2 regions of the Candidatus Merdisoma sp. JLR.KK006 genome follow, and region 1 is predicted to be linked to the other one. Evidence: a T-box and tRNA genes for the amino acid it is inferred to sense, from the RefSeq annotation. Region 1 holds a T-box; the other holds one or more tRNA genes.

What was found. The T-box of region 1 lies ahead of tyrS (tyrosine--tRNA ligase). A T-box ahead of a tRNA ligase gene usually reads a tRNA of that ligase, here a tRNA-Tyr.
Region 2: it encodes a tRNA-Tyr, which carries the amino acid that the T-box ahead of tyrS (tyrosine--tRNA ligase) is inferred to sense. The anticodon was not compared.

The regions. Positions count from the first base shown of each region.
Region 1 is NZ_JAYMNS010000002.1:200,196-211,543, reverse strand. It holds gene VSQ61_RS02620 (tetratricopeptide repeat protein) at 221-1,705, shown strand; gene VSQ61_RS02615 (PHP domain-containing protein) at 1,772-2,671, shown strand; T-box leader at 2,813-3,078, shown strand; gene tyrS (tyrosine--tRNA ligase) at 3,192-4,427, shown strand; gene VSQ61_RS02605 (GNAT family N-acetyltransferase) at 4,549-5,067, opposite strand; gene VSQ61_RS02600 (AraC family transcriptional regulator) at 5,165-5,992, opposite strand; gene VSQ61_RS02595 (glycoside hydrolase family 32 protein) at 6,247-7,602, shown strand; gene VSQ61_RS02590 (PTS transporter subunit EIIC) at 7,696-8,562, shown strand; gene VSQ61_RS02585 (PTS sugar transporter subunit IIA) at 8,565-9,134, shown strand; gene VSQ61_RS02580 (hypothetical protein) at 9,438-9,974, shown strand; gene VSQ61_RS02575 (hypothetical protein) at 10,009-11,118, shown strand; gene VSQ61_RS02570 (hypothetical protein) at 11,245-11,348, shown strand, end outside.
Region 2 is NZ_JAYMNS010000012.1:40,856-52,203, forward strand. It holds gene VSQ61_RS11160 (ABC transporter permease) at 1-716, shown strand, start outside; gene VSQ61_RS11165 (SOS response-associated peptidase) at 818-1,423, shown strand; gene VSQ61_RS11170 (DNA polymerase Y family protein) at 1,526-2,788, shown strand; gene VSQ61_RS11175 (hypothetical protein) at 2,803-3,111, shown strand; tRNA gene VSQ61_RS11180 (tRNA-Lys) at 3,678-3,750, shown strand; gene VSQ61_RS11185 (helix-turn-helix domain-containing protein) at 3,852-4,106, shown strand; tRNA gene VSQ61_RS11190 (tRNA-His) at 4,154-4,224, shown strand; tRNA gene VSQ61_RS11195 (tRNA-Tyr) at 4,229-4,311, shown strand; tRNA gene VSQ61_RS11200 (tRNA-Ser) at 4,372-4,456, shown strand; gene VSQ61_RS11205 (UvrD-helicase domain-containing protein) at 4,821-8,030, shown strand; gene VSQ61_RS11210 (manganese efflux pump) at 8,275-8,829, shown strand; gene VSQ61_RS11215 (cation-translocating P-type ATPase) at 8,746-11,348, opposite strand, start outside.

The DNA of each region.
Region 1 (11,348 bases):
GGGAAAAAGAGGAAGAAAAACGGTAGTTGAAGCTATAGAGTGGATGGAGGCTTAAAGGCTATTATAACAAACAATCTAGATTTTTTGGATGGAGCTTTACACATAGAACTACAAAAATTCTAAGAAGAAAATCTAGGAATCCCCAAAGATTTATGGTATCCTAAAATAAAATACCAAAATATGACATACGGAACCATAAGATAAAAAGGGGAAAACACAAATGAGTTATGAAGAACTGTCCTTAACTGGATTTATAAATGAAATGAAGGATGTCTCCGTCGGTCCCCATGCAAGAAAATTTTGTTTTGTCCTAGGGGCAGGGGCGTCCATTACATCCGGAATAAAGTCAGGCCAGGAGCTTGTAAACATATGGGACAAAGAACTACTGGAGAGAAACAGGGATAGTCATTTAAAATGGAAAAAGGATTTAAAAATAAACGATTCCAATAAATACAGCTTTTACAGCCAATATTATGAAAGACGTTTTAAACGTCAGCCCATGGATGGGTATAATTATTTGGAAAAACTGATGGAGCATGCAAAGCCAAGCATTGGATATGTAATGCTTTCGTATATGCTGACGCAGACGGAGCATAACGTTGTAATCACCACAAACTTTGATCATCTGACAGAAGACGCCGTAAATTATTACACACAGACAATACCCCTCATCATAGGACATGAGACATTGGCCCATTATATAGGAAAGCAGATCAGAAGGCCCACAATTATAAAAATACACAGGGATCTTCTTTTTGATCCGAAGAATAGAACGGACGAATTGGAAAAGCTGCATAAAAACTGGAAGGAAGCATTGGGGATCGTATTTTCCGAGTATCATCCTGTCTTTATAGGATATGCAGGAAATGATAAGAGCCTTATGAATTTTTTGTTGGAGAATAAGGAGAGATTTTCAAGAGACGAATGGAGATTCCCTTACTGGATGCTTTATAAGACAGACGAGGCAAACGCCGAGGTGATGCAGTTTCTGGAAGCGGCCAATGGATATCTGATTAAGCATAATGGATTCGATAAGGTTTTGTATTTGCTGGGAGCTGAATTTGAGTGCAAATTGCCTTTAAAGGAAGACTTCATCAACGATGCCGAAAAGCGGTTTCAGATGCTGGCAAATGCGATAGACGAGTTTACTGAGAAATCAATCCGGAAAGAGGATATGCCTCAGGAGGAAAAAGAGCCTGACGAAGAAATGGACCAGGCAGTTCGGAAAATTACCAATCAGACAAAATTGCAGGGGATGTACAGAAGGGCAGTTGAATTGCACAACTCTGAGAAAAATAAAGAGGCAATAGAATTGGAACAGCAGCTTCTGGAGTTTGAGCCGGACAATGCCAGATACCGTTATCTTTTGGGCTTAACTTTACAGCAAATGGAGCGTTATGAGGAATCATTAGATGAGCTTCAGAGAGCATTGGAGCTTGATCCGGATAATGCAGAATACAACTACAGCCTTGGTGTAACCTTTTTTGAATTAAACCGTTACAATGAGGATTTGGAGGCGACAAGAAGAGCATTGGAATTTGACCCGGATAATGCGGAATATCACTGGAGCCTGGGACGCACTCTGCAAACGCTGAAGCGCTATGATGAGGCACAATGGGCAATGCAGAAGGCTTTAGAATTGGAGCCTGACAATGAACAGTATCAGGCTACTCTTGAAAAGATAAAAAATGAAAAATTCGGTTGACAACCTTGGAAGCTACTGGGGCTTTTGGGGTATCCAAAGGAAGAGTTTGATACATGGAGGTAAAAAATGGTTGATTTACATATGCACAGCAATTACAGTGATGACGGAGAGTTTACGCCCCTTGAGCTGGTGGAGAAATGTGCAGCTTGGGGAGTGGAGCTGATGGCTGTCACGGATCACAACTGCGCCTGCGCAAATCAGGAAGTAAAAGAAGCGGCAAAGGAACGGGGAATCCGTTATATTTCAGGAATTGAGATTGATTGTACCTATGAGGGAGCGAATTTTCATGTGCTGGGATACGGTATAGATGATGCGTCCCCGGATTTTGCCAGGGTGGAGGAAAATATCAGATCTCAGGTTCGAAATGCTTCTATAGAAATGCTCGCCAAGACGAGAAAGCTGGGGTTTATGGTGGAAGAATGGGAGATGCGGCAGCTTTCCGAAGGGAGCCGCTGGCCGGATTCCTGGACGGGAGAGATGTTTGCGGAGGTTCTCCTTGCAAAGCCGGAATACAGAGAACATCCTCTGCTTTTGCCTTATCGGGAGGGCGGAACCAGGGCGGATAATGCGCTGGTGAACTTTTACTGGGATTTTTATTCTCAGGGAAAGCCCTGCCATGCGGATATTGAGATACCGGAAATGAAAGATATCATAGATATCATCCATCAAAACCACGGCTTGGCGGTTCTGGCCCACCCTTGCGTCAACCTGAAAGGGCGGGAGCAGCTTCTTGGCGGAATCATAGGTTTGGGGATAGACGGGATCGAAGCTTTCAGCAGTTACCATACGCCAGAGCAGGCTTTGGAGCGTGTGGAGCAGGCAAGGGCTTATGGGCTCTTCTACACCTGCGGCAGTGATTTTCACGGAAAGACAAAGCCGGCCATTTGCCTGGGAGGGCATGGATGCAAAGCGCCGAAGGAAGAACTTGAACGGGAATTGGAGAAGCTGATGGAGAAAGCGCTGTGAGTGTTCGCTGATTTTGATTGAAAAGACAGCTTGCTTTTACAAGTTTTATGATGCTTTTATGGAAAACCCGGTTGACAATCTCGAAATCTACAGATATAATGTCCCTAGTATCTGACAGATATCCATTACAATTTTATCATTGCAAAAGCATTGACGGGAACAAGTAGAGAGCAGTGACCCCGGACAGAAAGCAGCCGGCTGATGAGAGGCGCACGGAAAGCCTGTTTTTGAATACATCCCTGAGCTTCACACCAAACGGAGTAATATTCTAAATTAGCTCCAAGTAGGCTGTGACGGAGCCCTGCACACGTTATCGTGCTAGAGTGTTTTGAGACACTTGAAGAGGTAAGCGGCGTGAGCCGTTTATAAAAAAAGGTGGTAACACGAGTATAACCCTCGTCCTTTTATTAGGACGGGGGTTTTTTGCACGCTGGCAATGAGCCGGGCAGCCAAGCGGAATCGAGCGGCCCGGCAGGGTAAATTTAAAATCAAACAAAATAATCAAAAGGAGAACAAACCAATGTCACAAAACGTATACGACACCCTGATGGAGCGTGGCTTCATCGAACAATGTACCCACCCGGAGGAGGTAAGGGAGCTTCTGGGGGGCAGTGAGCCGGTAACCTTTTACATCGGCTTTGACGCAACGGCGGACAGCCTGACGGCAGGACATTTCCTGACGATTATGGCTATGATGCATATGCAGAGGGCAGGCCACAGGCCCATTGCCCTTCTTGGCGGCGGTACTACGATGGTAGGGGATCCCTCCGGAAAATCCGATATGAGAAAGGTTATGACCAAGGAAACCATTGAGCACAATGCGGAGTGTTTTCGTAAGCAATTTTCTCATTTTCTGAATTTTGAGGATGACAAGGCGATTCTGGCCAACAATGCGGACTGGCTGCTGAATCTGAACTATGTGGAGTTCCTGCGGGAAGTAGGCGCTCATTTTTCCGTAAACCGGATGCTGACGGCCGAGTGCTATAAGCAGAGAATGGAGAAAGGATTGACATTCTTTGAATTTAACTACATGATTATGCAGTCCTATGATTTCCTGAAGCTGAATCAATTGTACGGCTGCCAGATGCAGCTAGGCGGCAATGATCAGTGGTCCAATATCATCGGCGGCGTGGAGCTGATTAGAAGAAAAGAGAACAAGCCGGCTTATGGTCTGACCTTTAAGCTCTTGACCACCAGCGAGGGCATTAAGATGGGCAAGACTATGAAGGGAGCTGTGTGGCTTGACCCAAAGAAGACCTCTCCCTACGAGTTTTATCAGTACTGGAGAAACATTGAGGATGTGAAAGTGGAGGAATGCCTGGGACTTCTGACGTTCCTGCCTATGGATGAGGTGCGCCGTCTGGGAGCTTTGGAGGGTGCCGAGATTAACCATGCCAAGGAAGTGCTTGCCTATGAGATTACCAAGATTGTTCATGGGGAGGAAGAGGCAAAGAAAGCTCAGGATGCCGCAAAGGCGCTCTTTGTAAGCGGCGGCAAGACGGATGATATGCCTACGACGGCTTACCCGAAAGCAGATTTGGAAGCAGGCAAGGATATCCTTTCTCTGTTGGTTGAGACTAAGCTTGCGCCGACCCGTTCGGAGGCCCGCCGTCTGGTGCAGCAGGGAGGCGTAACCGTCAACGATGCAAAGGTGACGGATGTTTACAAGAGCTTTACTGCTGCTGATTTTGACAGTGACGGGGCGCTGATTATTCGGAAAGGGAAAAAGGCATACCATAAGGTTATAGCAGAATAAAGGTTCAGGGATTACAGGGACATTCGCAAAATAAGCTGATCAATTTATTTTGCGGATGTCCCTTGTCTTTGAAAGGATTGAAAAAAAGCAAATATGCGTCCCTGCGATTCGGGGATTCATTTTACAGTTTTATTTCCTCTCTAAGAAGCGAATAAATGTAATAAGAATGAACCCGACCATTCTTGTAAATACCGTTCCGCATAGTGCCCTCATAGGTAAAGCCGGCTTTTTTAAGAACACCTATTGATCCGGCATTATAGGCAAAGGGCTCTGCAGAGATGCGGATAATGTCAAAGGTCTTGAAGGCTTCCCGGCAAATGATTTGCACGGCCTGAGACATAATGCCCTGCCGCCAATATTCTTCCGAAAGCCAGTAGCCCAATTCACCGGATTTCTCGTATACATCATTCAGGAGCGTGACTGCAATGCACCCGGCGGCTTTCCCCTCCACTTCAATGGCCCATGTGAACCCATGGCTGTCTCCCTTGGAAATGCAGTCGTTGATGAACCAGTTGGCATCCTCAAGGGTATAGGGATTGGGAAAGACATTGCGCAGGTTGGCGGCGATCTTCGGATTGTCCGCAGCTTTGGCAAGGGCTTTAGCGTCTTCTGTTCTCCAGTGTCTTAGTTGAAAGTTCATATTAATAATCTCCTTTTAAAAGCGTTCCAAATGTCTTTTTCAAATAATACAGCAAATAGCTCCTTTTATCAATAAAATATTGTTGTAACACTTTACATTAAAACGTCCCTTTCCGGTATGCGGAGGGAGACACGGAAAATTCCTTTTTAAATAGTTTGGAAAAAGCCAGCGCATCCTCAAAGCCCAAAGATTCCGCAACAACGGCCACCGGAAGCTGAGTGGACTTAAGCAGTCCGCAGGCTTTCTTAAGCTTTAGCTCTATGAGGTATTGCTTGGGCGGAATTCCAAACTGTTCCCGGAAAATCCGTGTCATGTAATGGGGGTGAAAGCCCAGATCCGAAGCCACGTCCTTTAATTTCAAGTTTTTGAAATAATTCATATCCAGATAAAAGCGTATCTTATCCGCCCCGTTGCGGCGGCCCCACTCCTGCTCCTGGAATGCAATATCCGAAAATAAGTAGGACATAATACGCAGTAAAATGCTGTTAACTGCAAAATAGCTGCTGGTAGTGTCATCCTGAAAGGTGAGCAGCTCCAGGATGGCAGTTTCGTATTTTTCTGCTGAAAGGCCGCGGATGATATAGATTTCCTCCGTGGATGTCATAATATGACGAAGATAATTTTCGGCCTGAATGCCCAGAAAGCAGACCCAGGCATAGGTCCATGGCTCATCCCTGGAGGCTTCATAATAGGCCACCTGTCCTGCCGGTATCAAAAAGGCATCGCCTGAAGCTGCATGGAACACATGATCACCGATATGCAGCTCCCCCTGGCCCCTTAAAACAAAGTGAATCAAATTATAGGGCCTGACCCGAGGACCATAATTCTGTCCGGGGCTGCAGGCTTCATGCCCGGCACTGTAAAGTGTAAGATCTGAGTTGGATTTAAACAGCAGTGAATGATGGGTCTCTTTATATTCTCGCATAAAATCTCCCTGTTCCCCTTTTTCATATGAAGCAACCCCCAGGTATTAGGAGCTAAGATCTCTTTGGCCCAGGCATCCTATCATGAGTTTAAGCTAAAAACAGGTAAAGGCTTCGGTAAAGTCATCTTTTTATTTAAAGAATAACACAAAAAGTGTGTTTTTTCCATATTTATTTTTGGAAATGATATGGAAGAACGGGGTGAAATCTAGTTTAATAGAAGCATGAAAGTCAAGTACCCCACAGGAGGATGAATATGGGACCTGATAAGAAACAGCAGTACCACCTTGAGCCGCCCAAGGGGCTTATGAATGACCCCAACGGCCTTGTCTGGTTTCGGGACAGATATTATGTGTTTTTTCAATGGAATCGATATAAAAAGGATCATTCCCATAAGGAGTGGGGGATGTTCTGGTCCAAGGATCTGATAAACTGGGAATTTCGGGGAGGGGCGATTCAGCCGGGCGATACCTATGACCGCTCGGGAGTCCATTCCGGAAGCTGTCTTGAGATTGACGGAAAGCTTTGCGCTTTTTATACGGGAAGCCGAAAGGACAGTCAGGGAAAACGCAACAGCACACAATGTCTTGCCGTGAGCCAGGACGGACTGCATTTTGAAAAGAAAGGTGTGGTTCTTTCAACTCCCAAGGGCTTTACCCAGCATTTTCGGGATCCGAAGGTTTTTCGGACGAAAAAAAACGGCTATTACATGGTACTGGGCGGACAGAAAGAGAACGGAAAGGGCTCCGTAGTTCTGGGAAGCTCAGAGGACGGGCTTCAGTGGAGGTATTCTCATATACTGGCTGAGGCAAAGGAGCACGAAATGATTGAGTGTCCGGATTTGTTCGCCCTGGATGGACAGTATATACTGCTGTATTGCCTGCAGAGACGGAACAATGAGGAGGATCAGGTGATTTCCGCCCATTCCGCCTATCAGCTGGTTTCCTTTGATGAGGATACGGGCCAGCTTAGGAGCGGGGATTTGGAACATGGCTATGAGACGCTGGAATCCGGTTTTGATTTCTTTGCACCCCAGACCTTTGAAGCTCCGGACGGACGGCGGATTCTCTTTGCTTGGATGTCACGGATGGAGGAAGAGGAGCAGGAAAACAGCTTTGGCCAGGGAGATCCCCGGATTCACTGTCTGACCATTCCCAGAGAGTTGGAGCTTCGGGATGGAAAGCTGTATCAGAGACCGCTTCGTGAGTTATACGGGCTGCTTGGGCAGGAATATGAAGTTAAACGGACCGGAGAAAATAGTTGTGTGGTGCGGCCTGAGCGGCGGACATGGTATTTGAAGCTTCAGGCAATCTCCCATGAGGCATTTTCATCAGAGCTGCATTTGAATCTGGGTGAGACCGAACTTCACTGGGACGGACGGAGGCTGGTATTCACTCGCCGGAACTGGGTGAGGGATGAACAAGAAATCCGCAGCCGGATCCTTGATAGACTGGAAGAGATCGAGATTTGGTCGGATGTTTCCAGCGTAGAGGTATTTTTAAACGGCGGAGAGGCAGTATTTTCCGCAAGGGTATTTCCCATGACGGAGCCGGCTGTGGTGATTGACGGGATGGATGAGAGAGCAAAGCTTACGGTTCGGGGAATGATATAAAATACCGGTATCCCGGACGGCGCCGGAAATTGTTTCATAGAGAGGGCTCCTAAAAAGGGTACTGAAAAATTAAAAATGAGGAGGAGATTCAAAATGACGGAACAAGAATTGGCTTCGAAGATCGTAGAACTGACCGGCGGTAAGGAAAACATTTCCACTGTCCGGCACTGTGCCACACGTCTGCGCATTGTTGTGATTGACAGGGAAAAGATTGACACGGACGCAGTGGAGAATCTGGAGAGGGTTAAGGGCTCCTTTTTCAACTCGGGACAGTATCAGATTATTTTGGGTACGGGTCTGGTAAACCGTATCTATGACGAGGTAATTAAGATTACCGGAGATCCGGATGCCGGTGCAAAGGGCGGCAAGGAGGAAGCGCCTGTGTACGGAAATAAGTTCCAGAGGGCCGTCCGCATGTTTTCCGATGTGTTTGTGCCAGTAATTCCCGTACTGGTGGCTACAGGTCTGTTTATGGAGCTTCGGGGGCTTCTGACACAGGAGGCGGTTCTGTCGCTTTTTGGAATGACGCCCGGGGATGTTCCTCAGGCGCTGCTTACGTACACGCAGATTCTTACGGATACGGCATTTGCATTCCTGCCCGCGCTGGTGTGCTGGTCCACGTTCCGCAACTTTGGCGGCAGCCCTGTGATCAGCATTGTGCTTGGCCTGATGCTGGTAAGCCCCAGTCTTCCCAGCGCCTACGATGTGGGATCCGGGGCGGCGGAGCCTTTGATTTTCTTCGGCTTTCTTCGGGTGGCAGGTTATCAGGGCTCGGTGCTTCCGGCCTTTGCTACAGGCATTCTTACCGCAAAGTTTGAAAAGTTCCTCCGCCGCCATGTGCCGGATGCGGTTGATTTGATCGTGACGCCTTTTGTGACTCTTTTGGCGGGCTCGGCTCTTGCCATGTTCTGTATCGGGCCGGTGCTTCACATGGTAGAAAATGTGGTATTATTCTGGTAAATGTGGTTTCCTTTGGGGCGGCATTTGCGCTTACATGGTTCTTTGGCTTTAGTGACAAGACGGGGGAAGAGAAAAAGGCTGTTAAGACCGAAAAGTCCAATTTCCTGCCTGAGCCTGAAAAGACGGCTAAAATTGGCGCAGTGGTAACCGGAACCTATGTACCGATGGCAGAGATTCCTGACCAGGTGTTTGCGCAGGGAGTGCTGGGACAGTGCTGCGGAATTAAGCCGGATGAGGGCAAGGTTTATGCGCCTTTTGACGGGACGGTTACCCAGGTGGCGGATACGAAGCATGCGATTGGACTTCAGGGGCCGAAAGGCGTGGAGCTGCTGATTCATGTGGGACTTGACACGGTGGATATGAACGGCCAGGGCTTTGATGTTCAGGTGAAGGAGGAGCAGGAGGTCCGTAAGGGACAGTTGCTGCTGACGATGGATTTGAAGCAGATCGCAGAGGCGGGGCATCCGGATGTGGTGATGATGGCTGTGACTAACAGTGATGGTTATGAGGACCTAAGGTGGACTGTCGGCGGCAGGGTTGCGGCTGGTGAGGATGTGGCTGAGGTAGGTTAAAAATATTTTTTGAAAGCGGAGTATCGTACCAAAGTTAGGGGCTGCGGCAGCTGCCTGATGGTGTTGGTGAAGTACTCCGCTTTTTATACCTTTTATTAAAGTAAATTTTGCTAGAAATAACCGAAATTCTGTAGTATAATGAAAAAGTCCTAATAAAAATTGAAAAAATAATCTAATGTTTTATTTATATATGCCGATATATACAATAACGGAGCTGAAAATGAGCGCTCCAGCAGATATTTATGTTTTGCGGACAAAGTTTCGCAGAAATAAATATAAAAGTTATTCCAGGAGGTATCAAACGTGTCAAACACAGAGCCAAAGAACAACGTAGAGGCAAAGAAGAAGGGAGGGAAAATTGTTCTTATCATATGCATTTTGATTATCCTGGCCTTGATAGGCGTTGTGATCTATCTGTTGCTGAACAAGGATGGTGAAGAGCAGGGACGCCGCAATGTGGTAGTCAATGAGGACAATGTGGATAAGATCATTGAGCAGATGCAGGACAGCGAAAGAGTTGCTGACGGTTACTACGAGATGACCATGAATTCCACTTGGTATTTTGAGAATGGTACCGCAGCGTCGGACAATGCATATGTAGAGAATACGGTGACGAATACCAACTCGGTGTACTTTGATATCGTGCGTTCTGATACGGGGGAGACAATCTTTGAATCACCCATTATTCCGGTGGGGAGTCATATGGAGGGAATCACTCTGGATAAGGACTTGGATGCCGGAACGTATGATTGCGTTCTTATTTATCATTTGTTGGATGAAGAAAATGAGAATGATATCAGTACAGTGCGGGTGAGTGTAACGATTGTTATTGAGAATTAAAGGAATTGGATGTATTTTCAAGGAGGATATGATAATGAGAAATTATAAGAAGGTTTTGGCAGCCACATTGGCAATGGCTATGGTAGCAGGTAATTCCGTACTGGCAGCGGCTCCGGGGAACAGCTATATGACTGGCAGTAACGTTGATAAAGTAACAAGCAGTGATACACAGGGAACTGTTTCAGGCGGAGGCCAGATGGAAGGTCAGGTTAGTAAGGATGTTTTCTGTGTGACTGTTCCTACACAGATTACTGATGCAGGCGGTGCGTCTACTTATGATGGCTTTACTTTTGTAATGGATCCGCAGAAGCTCATTACAGCGACACAAGCTACCAAATATGTGGATGCAACTACACCATTAGCAAAGGGTTTTGTAGAGGGTAAGACTTTATACTTTACAAAGAGAACAGATGAGATATTGGATAATGTCAGTGATTATGCTCTGATTACCAATAAGAGCAGTATAGCTGTTGATATTGCAATAAAAGCTGTAATGAAAAATCACACTGGTATCACAATGTCCTCGTCGGATGAATTTGAAGACGATAGTGTAAGCATGTATATGGCAGTGATTGGAAACGGGAAAGAAACAGCAATTGGAGAGACCAGTGCAGCGGAAGTTGCAGGGACGATTCCTGCAGCAGGAGATGGTGCATATGAAATAGCGTATGATGATACTGCTGGTGATTATGAGTATAAGCTGGTAGGAACAGATCCGTCTCTCTTCTCAACATATGAGTTTGCCTTGACGGGTTCTTGCAGTGAGGGTGAAGGCTGGTTGGATCTTCCTTCTACTGTAGCTCCTGAGGTAGAGTTGACATGGAAGGTTGAGCCTTCAACGGCTCCGACAGAAGCAGCTCCGTCTCTTGCACAGACATCATTTGCAAGACCGGCTAGTGGAGATTTGGACATAGCTGTTAATTTGGGCGCAGGCGATCTGGCAGCAACGGGAATTACTTCTATTTCATTCATAAATCCGACAACAAGTGCTGAGCAGATTGTAAAAGACACAAATTACACATTTGCAGATGGTACATTGACATTAAAGTCAAATCTTTTTCTTAATTTGACAGCAGATCGTACTTATACAATTACGTTTAATGACGATGCAAAGACTACGGTTCAGTTTACAATTACAATTTAAGTGTGTTTGAAGTATAAAAGTTGATTTATGACTGATAGAGAAGAGATACTTTGTAGTATCTCTTCTCTTCAAAAGAAGTATATGAGTAAAGAATGAGGACAGGATGGTTTTAAGGGAGAGGGCGATGTGGATTTTGTAAAAGCTTCTTTTTTGGACGTGATTTGTGAAGATGAGTATTTGTGGATTTTTGATAATTTGATACAGGCTATTTGTCGAATAGATATTGATAG
Region 2 (11,348 bases), on a different contig from region 1:
AGGAAAAGGTGGAAAAGCCCTTTGTCTTTACCTACTGTGAGGGCTGGGGTGTTCTGGCAAATCTGATGAATATGCTGTGTGTGCTGCAATTACTGCTGATTGCAATCTGTATACCGCCTGTTTTTTCCGGAGAGCACAGCTGCAGAACGGATCAACTGATTCAGTCCACCGGTCTGGGGAAAAAGCCTCTGTATCTGGCAAAGCTTTTGGTGGGAATCACCTTTTCCGCCCTATCCACACTTTTTCTGGGTATGGTACTTATGGGGGCCCTCTTTTGTGTTTATGGAACGGAAGGGGCCGATGCGGCGTTGCAGCTTCTTAATTTCAGGTGTGTTTGGCCCCTGACCGTAGGTGAAGGGATTCGGATTTTGTTTGGATTGCTTTTGATTACGGCGCTGCTTCGCACTGTACTTGCCATGCTGCTGTCGGAGTGTTTTCGCAGCAGTACGGTTCCGCTGGCGTTGATGTCAGGCTTTCTGCTGTCCGCCCTGCTTTTTCGCATTCCGGAAGAATATCGGCTGTTATCGGGGATTTGGAATACAATTCCGGTGAATCTGGTGGCTGTCTGGGAAGTTTTCGGAAGCCGCCTGTATCCCTTTTTCGGAACATTCCTGACCCCATGGCAGGCAGCCCCAGTCATTTACCTGCTGCTTGGCGCAGGAGCCGCTGTTTTGTGCTTTCGGCGGTATAAGGGCTTTCAGGCAGGAGGAAGATAGGGGATAATAAAAGAGGAATGTTACCATGTACATGATAGATAAAATTCCTTGAGACAGGGCAGAATAAGTAGTAAGATATAGAAAAGCCATTGGAGGATAATATGTGCGGCAGATATTATGTGAACGATGAAACGGCCAGGGAGATTGAAAAGCTAATCCGGCAGATGGATGAAAAAAGAAGACAGGAATCCATAAAGGCCATAGGCAGGATAGCAGCCGGAGATATTCATCCGGGCAAGGATGCTCCGGTTCTGTCAGGAAAAGGCGGTTCCATACACTGCGGATGGCAGCGCTGGGGGCTTCCGGGGTTTCAGGGGAAAAAGCTGATCTTCAATGCCAGATGCGAATCCGCTCTGGAAAAGTCCCTGTTCTGGGACAGCATCCTGCACAGACGTATTGTGGTTCCGGCAGCCTGGTTCTATGAATGGAATCCTCAGAAAGAAAAGAATACATTTACCAGGAAGGATACGCCGATACTATTTATGGCCGGATTCAGCAGGTATTATGAGGACGGGGAGCATTTTGTGATTCTCACCACGGCGGCCAATCCTTCTATGAAGCCGGTACATGAACGTATGCCCCTGATTTTGGAGAGGGAGGAAATTGCGGACTGGATGCTGGATGATACGAAGACAGAAGCCATGCTCCATAAGATTCCCTGCCTGTTGGAACGCCGGTCTGATTATGAGCAGATAAGCCTGTTCTGATTCCTGCCAAATGGAACATAGGCAGACCAATTAGCATAAATTACCGCTTGAAACAGGAACGTATGTTTGATAGAATTTCTCTTACAGGAGGTGAACATACGTTTGAAAAACATAATCTTTCATATTGACGTGAACTCGGCCTTCCTTTCCTGGGAGGCCGTTTACCGTCTGGCTCACAAAGGAGGAAAGCAGGATTTGAGGGAAATCGCATCTGCGGTAGGTGGAGATGTTACTTTGCGGCATGGGATCATACTGGCAAAATCCATTCCGGCGAAAGGCTACGGGATCAAAACAGGCGAGACGATACCGGAGGCACGAAGAAAATGTCCGGGGCTGGTACTGGTTCCGCCCAATTACAACCTGTATGAAAAATGCTCTGCCGCCTTTATGGAGATCTTGAGAGAATATTCGGACGTAGTGGAGCAGTACAGCATTGATGAGGCATTTGTGGATATGAGTGCAAGCTGCCATCTGTTCGGTTCACCGGAAGAAACAGCCGGACAGATCAAAGATCGCATCCGGGAGGAACTGGGATTTACGGTCAATGTAGGAGTGTCTGCAAATAAGCTCCTTGCAAAGATGGCCTCTGATTTCCGGAAGCCAGATCGAGTGCACACACTGTATCCGGAAGAGATAAAAACGAAAATGTGGCCTCTTCCGGTATCGGAGCTTTTCTTTGTGGGAAAGGCTACGGCCGGTAAGCTGCTTTCCATGGGGCTGCGGACAATTGGGGAACTGGCACAGGCGGAGCCGGCATGGTTAAAAAGTATGTTGAAGAAGCAAGGGGAGATAATATGGGGCTTTGCCAATGGGATTGATTTTTCTCCGGTACTGGAAAAGCCAGAGGCAAATAAAGGGTATGGAAACAGCACTACCACGCCCTATGATGTGACAGACGAGAAGACCGCAGCCCAAGTGCTCTTAGCCCTTTCTGAGACTGTGGGGAACCGCCTGCGGGCAGATGGGGTGCAGATATGCGTGGTGTCTGTGGGAATCCGATATGGAGATCTGTCTTATACCTCCCATCAGAAGCGGCTTTGGAGTTCAACAGATCTGACAGTGGAGATCTATGGAGCTGCATGTGAATTGTTTCGGGAATTATGGAATGGACGGCCTGTTCGCCATCTGGGTGTGCATACAAGCCGGGTGAATGAGACGGATTTTGGAAGGCAGTTGAGCATATTTGATGAGATTGATTATGAGAAGCTCAGCAGGATGGATCGAACCGTAGACGAGATAAGGAAACGCTTTGGTGGGGATGCCGTGATGCGTGCCGTATTTTTAAATGGGCCCATAGACCATATGAGCGGAGGGGTATCCCGGGAGAAGCGGTCCGTAGATTATGATGAAGTGATAGTTCAGTAAAGGGGAAATGGACAATGGCATTTGGGATTGGGGTAAATCCGCCGGAAGCGGATGCAGGCAGCGTCAGGGGGATTCAAAGGAAGGTAGCCTGTGAGTGCTGGTTCACCAGCACAGGAAGGGTTATGCCGCTTATGCTGAAGATACAGGATGAGGATGGTGAGATACGGACGATACGGGAGATTACGGTGCATTCTCAGGAAAAGAAAAGGTACGCCGGAATCCCCGCCATAGAATATGACTGCACACTGGTGCTTCGGGGACAGAGCAGAAGGGTGAGACTGATTTATTATCAGTCGGAAAATCGGTGGGTGCTCAACTTTTGATAAAAGTATGGGATGATTTAAAAATAGGCCGATGTAGCAGCAAAGGCAGCAGAAATTTTTGTGAACAAAAGGGGCGGAGCTACACACGTTTGATTCTTATCAATTGTATAGTAGCTCCAAGCAATTATATTTGTTTTTTTGAATGTAAAAAAATGATACAACAAGTATATCAGGAGGAGAAAAGAATGAAAAATCAGGGATTATATAGTAGAGTGATCGAGAATATAAAAATAAAAATTATATTACCGGTATAATGACAAAGATGTAAATTGGTGTTATAGTAATTACAGTTAAACAAAGCGGACGAAATAAGTTCAGAAAGGAAAAATCATGGCAACAGTTAATTTCGCTGGGAATGGCTTCACATATTACCTGCATAGTGAATATTATGAGACACTGCTTAGTAAAGAAAAAGAGCAGAGTCTTGTTAGGATACGCTCATGTAAGGTAAGGAAAAGGCGAAGAACTGTTTGAGAGCCGGAAGACAATGGGGTATAGGAGCTTTCGGGAATAGAACATGGATTTAGGTGCCGCTTATCTTGTGTGAGATAGGCGGTATTTTTAATGCTCCATTAGCTCAGTTGGGAGAGCACTCGACTTTTAATCGAGAGGTCATGGGTTCGAGGCCCATATGGGGTACTACCGCCTGGATATTTATTCTCACGGTAACAAGTCAAGGATACGCTTGCATGCCTTGGAACCGTAAAGAATTTGAGTTGAGATAACAGGAGGTGAGAATTATGGTGAATCTGCCAATCATCGATATGGTAAGAACAGGAGAGAACATCAATAGGCTGCGGAAGCAGGCAGGACTTTCCGTAAGAGAACTGCAGGATATTTTCGGATTTGCTACGCCGCAGGCCATATACAAGTGGCAGCAGGGAGCAGCCCTGCCGACGATAGATAATCTGGTGATGCTGGCGGCAGTCTTGCAGGTACGGATAGATGATATTCTGGTGACTGATGCAGCAGTGCAGATGCAGATTGGTGCATGAATAAAAGAGAAGCCGGTAATGCGGCTTTAAGTTCCACAGGAACTATGGTGGCTATAGGATAATGGTAGTCCGGCAGATTGTGGCTCTGCTCGTGGGGGTTCGATTCCCTCTGGTCGCCTTTTGGATGGGTATGCCTAGCGGCGAGGGCAGCGGACTGTAAATCCGTCACACAGAAACAGCGCAGGTTCGAGTCCTGCCCCATCCACTTTGGTTGGCAGAACAAACGTCCATTAGACGTTTTGTATGCCTGCCCCAACTATTTCCTGTTTGCGTGTCCGAGAGGTTTATGGTGCCGCCCTGCTAAGGCGGTGTGCGGCAACGCACCGAAGGTTCGAATCCTTCCGCAAACGCTCTGAAGTCGAGGAAAATTCGGCTTCTTTATTTCTGCGGGCAACGAGCCAAGCAGACATGCTGGCATGTCTATTTGGCGACTGCCGCGAGGGTCAAATACTCCGCAGCTTGCTGCGGGGTATTTGACTACTTTTTTCGGAAAAATCTGAAAACTCATTGAACTATAAAAATGCCATGATGAGAATGGATGACAAAAATAACGATACAGGAAAATTGCTCATAGAAAAAATTTTGCTTATGGTGAAAACCAGAAGATAATGCTAAAATAATATAAGCCAGATAACATACTTTGACCTATCAAAATACTTTTCAAGAAAAAACAAGCTTACAGCTTGCATGCGGCACCCATTCTCGGAGGAAAAAATGTACATAGCAGATTTACATATCCATTCCAGATATTCCAGAGCCACCAGCAGAGACTGCACACCGGAGCACTTGGACCTATGGGCGAGACGTAAAGGAATCCATCTGGTGGGAACCGGAGACTTTACCCACAAAGCATGGCGGGACGAGCTGAAAGAGAAGCTGGAGCCGGCAGAGGAAGGCTTCTATCGTCTAAAAAAGGAATACCGAATCAAGGACAAGACGGCCCGGACCTCCTGGGAGCCCCGTTTTGTGGTAAGCGGGGAGATTAGCTCCATTTACAAAAAATACGACAGAACCAGAAAAGTCCACAGCCTGATTCTGCTTCCTGGCTTAGAGGAAGCAGATGGGATTGCGGCCAGACTGGAGACCATAGGCAATATCCATTCTGATGGACGCCCGATTCTGGGATTGGACTGTCATGATCTTCTGGAAATCATACTGGATCTGTGTCCCCAGGCGCTCTACGTGCCGGCCCATATCTGGACGCCTCATTTCTCCCTTTTTGGAGCTTTCTCCGGGTTTGATACCATAGAAGAGTGCTTCGGAGATCTCACACCGGAGATTCATGCTCTGGAAACGGGACTGTCTTCCGATCCCTCCATGAACTGGCGGGTTTCTGCCTTGGACAGGTATCAGCTTATCTCCAATTCGGATGCCCATTCCCCGGCAAAGCTGGGGCGGGAGGCGAACCTTCTGGATATCCCCTTGTTCTATGAGGGACTGTATCAGGCGATTCAGAGAGGTGAGGGCCTTAAGGGAACCATTGAGTTTTTTCCGGAGGAGGGCAAATACCATTACGACGGACATCGCAAATGCGGAATCTGCTTAAGCCCTGCAGAAGCGGAAAAGCATCAGGGCCTATGTCCTGTTTGTGGACGAAAGCTGACCACAGGGGTTTCTCATCGGATTGAGCAGCTTTCCGACCGTCCGGAGGGCTTTTGGCGAAAGGAAGCAAAAGCCTATGAAAGCATGGTGCCTCTGCCGGAGGTGATTGGCGCCTCCATTGGAAGAACGGCAGCCAGTGTAAAAGTAGTACGTGAGTATGATTCCATGCTGGAAAAGCTGGGAGCGGAATTTGAAATCCTGCGCACCATTCCCATAGAAGAAATCAGGAGCAATGCAGGAACACTGATTGCAGAAGGAATCAAACGCCTGCGCCAGGGGAAGGTAGAACGCACACCAGGTTTTGACGGAGAATATGGTAAAATATTTCTTTTTCGGTCAGAAGAATTGGAAAGTCCGGATGGACAGATGAGTTTTCTTGAGACGCTTGGCATCTCAGAGATGGGAAATAAGAAAAAGACCAATTATAATAAGATTGAATCGAGTAATATCGACAATAAAGTAAGAAAATTAGATGGAAGAGAGGAAAATAGAGATAAAAATCCAAAGCAGCAGGAAGCAATCCGTTCCCTGGCTCCAACGGTTGCCGTGACTGCAGGTCCGGGAACCGGAAAAACTTTTACTTTGATATCCCATATTCTTTATTTGGTTCAGGAATGCCAGGTAAAGCCATCGGAAATCACAGCCGTCACCTTTACCAATCGTGCGGCATGCCAGCTTAGAGAGCGCCTGCAAAAAATTGCCGGCAGCAAGCGAGGCTGGAAGAAGCTTCAGACAGGAACCTTTCATGCCCTTTGCCTGTCCTATCTCCAGGAAAAGGGCGAGACAAAGATTCTGATAGACAATGTGGAAGCCCTGGAGCTTATTCGGGAAGCAGCAGAGAAGATTGGAGTGAAAAGAAAACCGGAGCGGCTTCAAAACATCATATCCCTTTATAAAACTGCCGGAGAGAATAGGAAGCCGGATTTAAATGAGAAAGAGCGGCAGGTAATGGAGACTTATAACCAAAGTCTGCAGGAAAATGGCCTTTGGGATTATGACGACCTTTTAAGAGAAGCTTACTGCCTGTTAAAAGCAGAGAATAATGAAGAAGAAAATAAAAACCAAGAGAATAAGGAAAATGAACCCATAAGAGGAAAAAAGCCTACAAAAACCGAAAAGGTCCATAGATATCTTCTGGTAGACGAATTTCAGGATATCAATCCCATCCAGTACGAATTGTTAAAGCTATGGAATCGTGGAGGAAAGCAGCTGTTTGTGATTGGCGATCCGGATCAGTCTATCTATGGATTCAGGGGAAGCAGTTCCAAATGCTTTGAGCAGCTTAAAAATGACAATCAGGAGCTTTTGGAGATAACATTATCTGCAAATTATCGCTCCGCTCCGGAGATATTGGAAGCAGCGCTTCCGGTGATTTCCAACAATCCGGGATTAGAAAGGCAGCTTTTTTCCGTTAACCCCAAAGGCCCGAAGGTGCGTCTTGTGACTGCGCAAAATCTGAGAGAAGAGGCAGCCTTTGCAGCCAAAGAGATTGTGCGTCAGGTAGGCGGTGTGGATATGCTGCAGGCCCATGAAGCGGCAGAAGAGGATAGAGAGGAAAAAAATAGGAGCTTTGGAGATATTGCAGTTCTTTACCGGACACATCGTCAGGCGGAGCTTATAGAGCAATACTTAAAGCAGGAAGGAATTCCCTGTGTCATAGGAGGAAGAGACAATTTTCTATCTGAACCGGAAGTTCGGGGAGCCATATGCTTTTTCCGGCACCTGATGAATCCCGAGGATGTGCGTTCGGAGAATACCTGTAAACGGCTTCTGTGGAATAACCGAGAAGATTTTGCTCAGATGGAAGAACAATATCGCTTACTTCTGCAAAAAACCAAACCGGAGAAGCTTTTCATGCAGTGGTCAGAGGATATGGGATTAAAGGAAAAAGAATCAATAAGGAAGCTTAGCCATATGGCAGGTCTTTTTGTAAGCATGGAAGAGTTTTTGAATGGCCTTCTTCTTGGTGTGGAAAGCGATCTGCAGCGCTGCTCAGGACGGCATTACACCTCGGATGCCGTAAAGCTGATGACCCTGCATGGGGCAAAAGGACTGGAGTTTCCGGTTGTTCTCTTATGCGGCCTGAGCAAAGGACTGCTGCCCCTGGAGACAGGAGCAGGACAGGCAGATATTCAGGAGGAGCGCAGGTTATTCTATGTAGGCATGACAAGAGCGAAAGAGGAATTAATACTCACCACATCAAAAGAATCCTCCCCCTTTGTAAAAGAACTGCCCAAAAGCGCAATCCAACAGGAAGCGGCGGCCGCAAAGAAGCAGGAGGACAGGGGAATCCAGATGAGCCTTTTTGACTGGATGAAATAAGACAGAATATCATTTATAATGCCTTGTAATGGTAAATCTATTGGTATGATATATTAAAATTTATTGGATTATAATTCAAAAATCTACCGGAATAAATTATATTAATAGATCGGATTATTCTTCCGGAAAAATTAGAGCAAGGAATGAAAAATATTATTTTGAATCATAAGGAGAGGATTACCGGATTCAACAGAACAAAATTACCGGAATACTATAACCATAAATAGTATTCCGGTGATTTATCATGTATTCCTTTCTTTTCGAAATATTGCTTCTGGTGACGGCCTTATCCGTAGATGCATTTGCCGCCGGCTTTGTATACGGCGTAAGTAAGATAAAAGTCCCATTTACTTCAATTATAGTAGTAACAGGCATTTCCAGCCTGATGCTGGTCTTATCCCTTCTGGCAGGAAATCTGGTCAGCAGCCTGTTCCCAGAAAATCTTACCAAATACTTTAGCTTTCTGCTTCTGTTTACACTGGGACTGATAAAGCTCTTTGACCATTCACAGCATGACGAAGCAGAAAACGCTGATAAAAATAAGGACGATTTGGTATCCCCCACAGAAGCATTCACCCTGGGGGTGGCCCTCTCCATCGACAGCCTTGCGGCCGGAATCGGAGCAGGCATTGGGAGTGCCTATATACCTGTGGCATTTCTTGTTTCCTTTCTCATAGGTGCTCTGGCCCTCATTGCAGGAAGCTGGCTGGGGGGCCTAATATCGTCCCGCTGTCGATCGAACCTCTGTTGGATTAGCGGTGTACTTCTGATACTTCTTGCTTTTATGAAATTGCTGTAAAATGCGGCCGGGGCTTAGTAAAAGCAGCTCATGGGCCACAAGGGGCATAGCAGACAAAAGAATAAGCTGCGTCCACTCCCGAACCTTAAGATGGCAGGTGCCGAAGGCCTGAATAAAATAAGGAAATTCCGTAACAAGTCCCTGAAGACCAAGACCTATGACAAAAGCCGCCAGCATCAGACGATTGTTCAGATGCTTCATCCGAAACAGAGAGGTTTCCACATCCCGCATTCCGATGGCATGGAAGAGCTGGGAGATCCCAAGAACCGTAAAGGCATAGGTCTGGGAACGGGAGAGAATCTCCGGTGCCGCCAAAAGTAGCCGCAGGTTTTCAAGATTCAAGGAAGCCCCATGAGCCATTAACAGGGAAATGGGAAGCTGTAGGAAAGCCGTCATGCTGATAAAGGCAATCAAGATTCCGTAAAGCAGGGTACAGCTTAACCCCCCGGCGGCAAAAAGGCTTTCATTCCGGGACCTGGGAGGACGGTTCATAAAATGCCGTGGGTCCCCGGGGTCAACACCCAAAGCCAGAGCAGGCAGGGAATCGGTAATCAGGTTAATCCAGAGGATATGGCTGGGCTTTAAGGGGGAGCCGAGGCCCAGTAAAATGGCAGTCAGCATGGTAATGATTTCCCCGAAATTGGAGGAAAGCAGAAACAGTACCGACTTCTTAATATTTTCATAGATTCCCCGTCCCTCCGCAATGGCTTTGGCAATGGTGGCAAAATTATCATCGACCAATATCAGATCTGCTGCGTTTTTTGCCACATCCGTTCCGGTGATTCCCATGGCAACACCCACGTCCGCAGCCTTTAGGGAGGGAGCGTCATTGACTCCATCCCCGGTCATGGCTACTATTTTTTCGGAAGCCTTTAAAGCCTTTACAATGCGAACCTTATGTTCCGGAGAAACCATGGCAAATACGGATAGCTTTTGGACTGCCTGAGAAAATTCCTTGTCGGTCAAACCATCAATCTGTGCACCTGTCATACAGTCTTCCGGTCTCTCTGCGATTCCCAGTTCTTTTGCAATGGCAAAGGCCGTATCGATCCGGTCGCCGGTGATCATCACGGTCTTAACTCCGGCACGGCGGAAATCACGGACAGCCTTTACGGCTTCCGGGCGGATGGGATCCATCATTCCTACAGTTCCAACAAAGGTCAGCCCCTTTTCAGTAGGACGGTTGGTGCCTGTCTTCATTCCCAAAGCTAAAAGCCGTAAGGCCCGTCCGGAGAGGATTTTCATAGCCTGGGAGATTTCACGGCGTTTCCCCGTATCCAGGGGAACAATTTTTCCATTTAATAAAATAGTACCACAGCGTTTCAGAATCTCATCCGGAGAGCCCTTGGTATAGGAGACGGTAGAGCTGCCGCTTCGATGGAGGGTAGTCATCATTTTTCGATCCGAATCAAAGGCAAGCTCCTGAATCCGGGGGAATTTTCGTTCCAGTGCAGGCCGTTCCAGATAAAAGCGGCGGGCCAGGTCCAAAAGAGCCAGCTCCGTAGGATCCCCTAAGCGGTCATCCGAATTAATAACAGCATCATTACAGAGGGCAAAGCCCTCCAAAAGCGGCCCATTTTGCTCGGGGGAGAGGGCAGCCGCATCCAGAATTCTGCCATTGGTGTAGCAGGCGGTGACTGTCATTTTGTTTTGTGTGAGGGTGCCTGTTTTATCCGAGCAGACCACGCTGACGCAGCCAAGAGTTTCCACGCTGGGAAGCCGTTTTACAATGGTATTAACCTTTACCATTCGGGAGACGCTTAAAGCCAGCACCATGGTTACAATAGCAGGCAATCCCTCCGGAACTGCGGCCACTGCAAGGGAAATGGCGGTGATTAGCATTTCCAGAATATCTCTTTTTTGCAGAATGGCAATAAAGAAGAGCAGGGTGCACAGCAGAAGAGATACAATACTTAAGAACTTCCCAAGCTCGGCCAGCCGGTGCTGAAGAGGTGTGGTTTCTGTGGGAGCTTCGTTAATAAGGCGAGCGATTTTACCGATCTCCGTATCCATGCCAATGGCCGTAACCATACCCTCTCCACGTCCATAGGTTACATTGGTGGACATGTAGGCACGATTGTTTTGAGACAAATCTTTTTCTACAGGAACAGATTCTCCGGTCAGTGCAGCTTCTTCAATCTTCAGGCTGTTTACGGAAATCAGCTCCAGATCTGCGGGCACCTGGCGGCCGGCATCCAGGCAGACAATGTCGCCAGGCAGGAGATCCCGGGCCGGAATTTCTTTTAAAGTTCCATTTTGGCGAATCAGGGCAGTAGGACTTGTCATCTGCTTTAAAGATTCCAGAGCTTTTTGAGCCTTTCCCTCCTGGACCACACCGACAATGGAATTTACTAAAATCACGGCAAGAATAATGGCCGTGTCGCTAACTTCGCCCAGCAGCATGGAAATGGCGGCTGCAATAAAGAGGATGAAGATCAGGGGATCGTTCAGCTGTTCAAAAAAGGATTCCATCAGAGTTTTGTGATGTCCGTCCTCCAGAATATTCTGTCCCCGAAGTT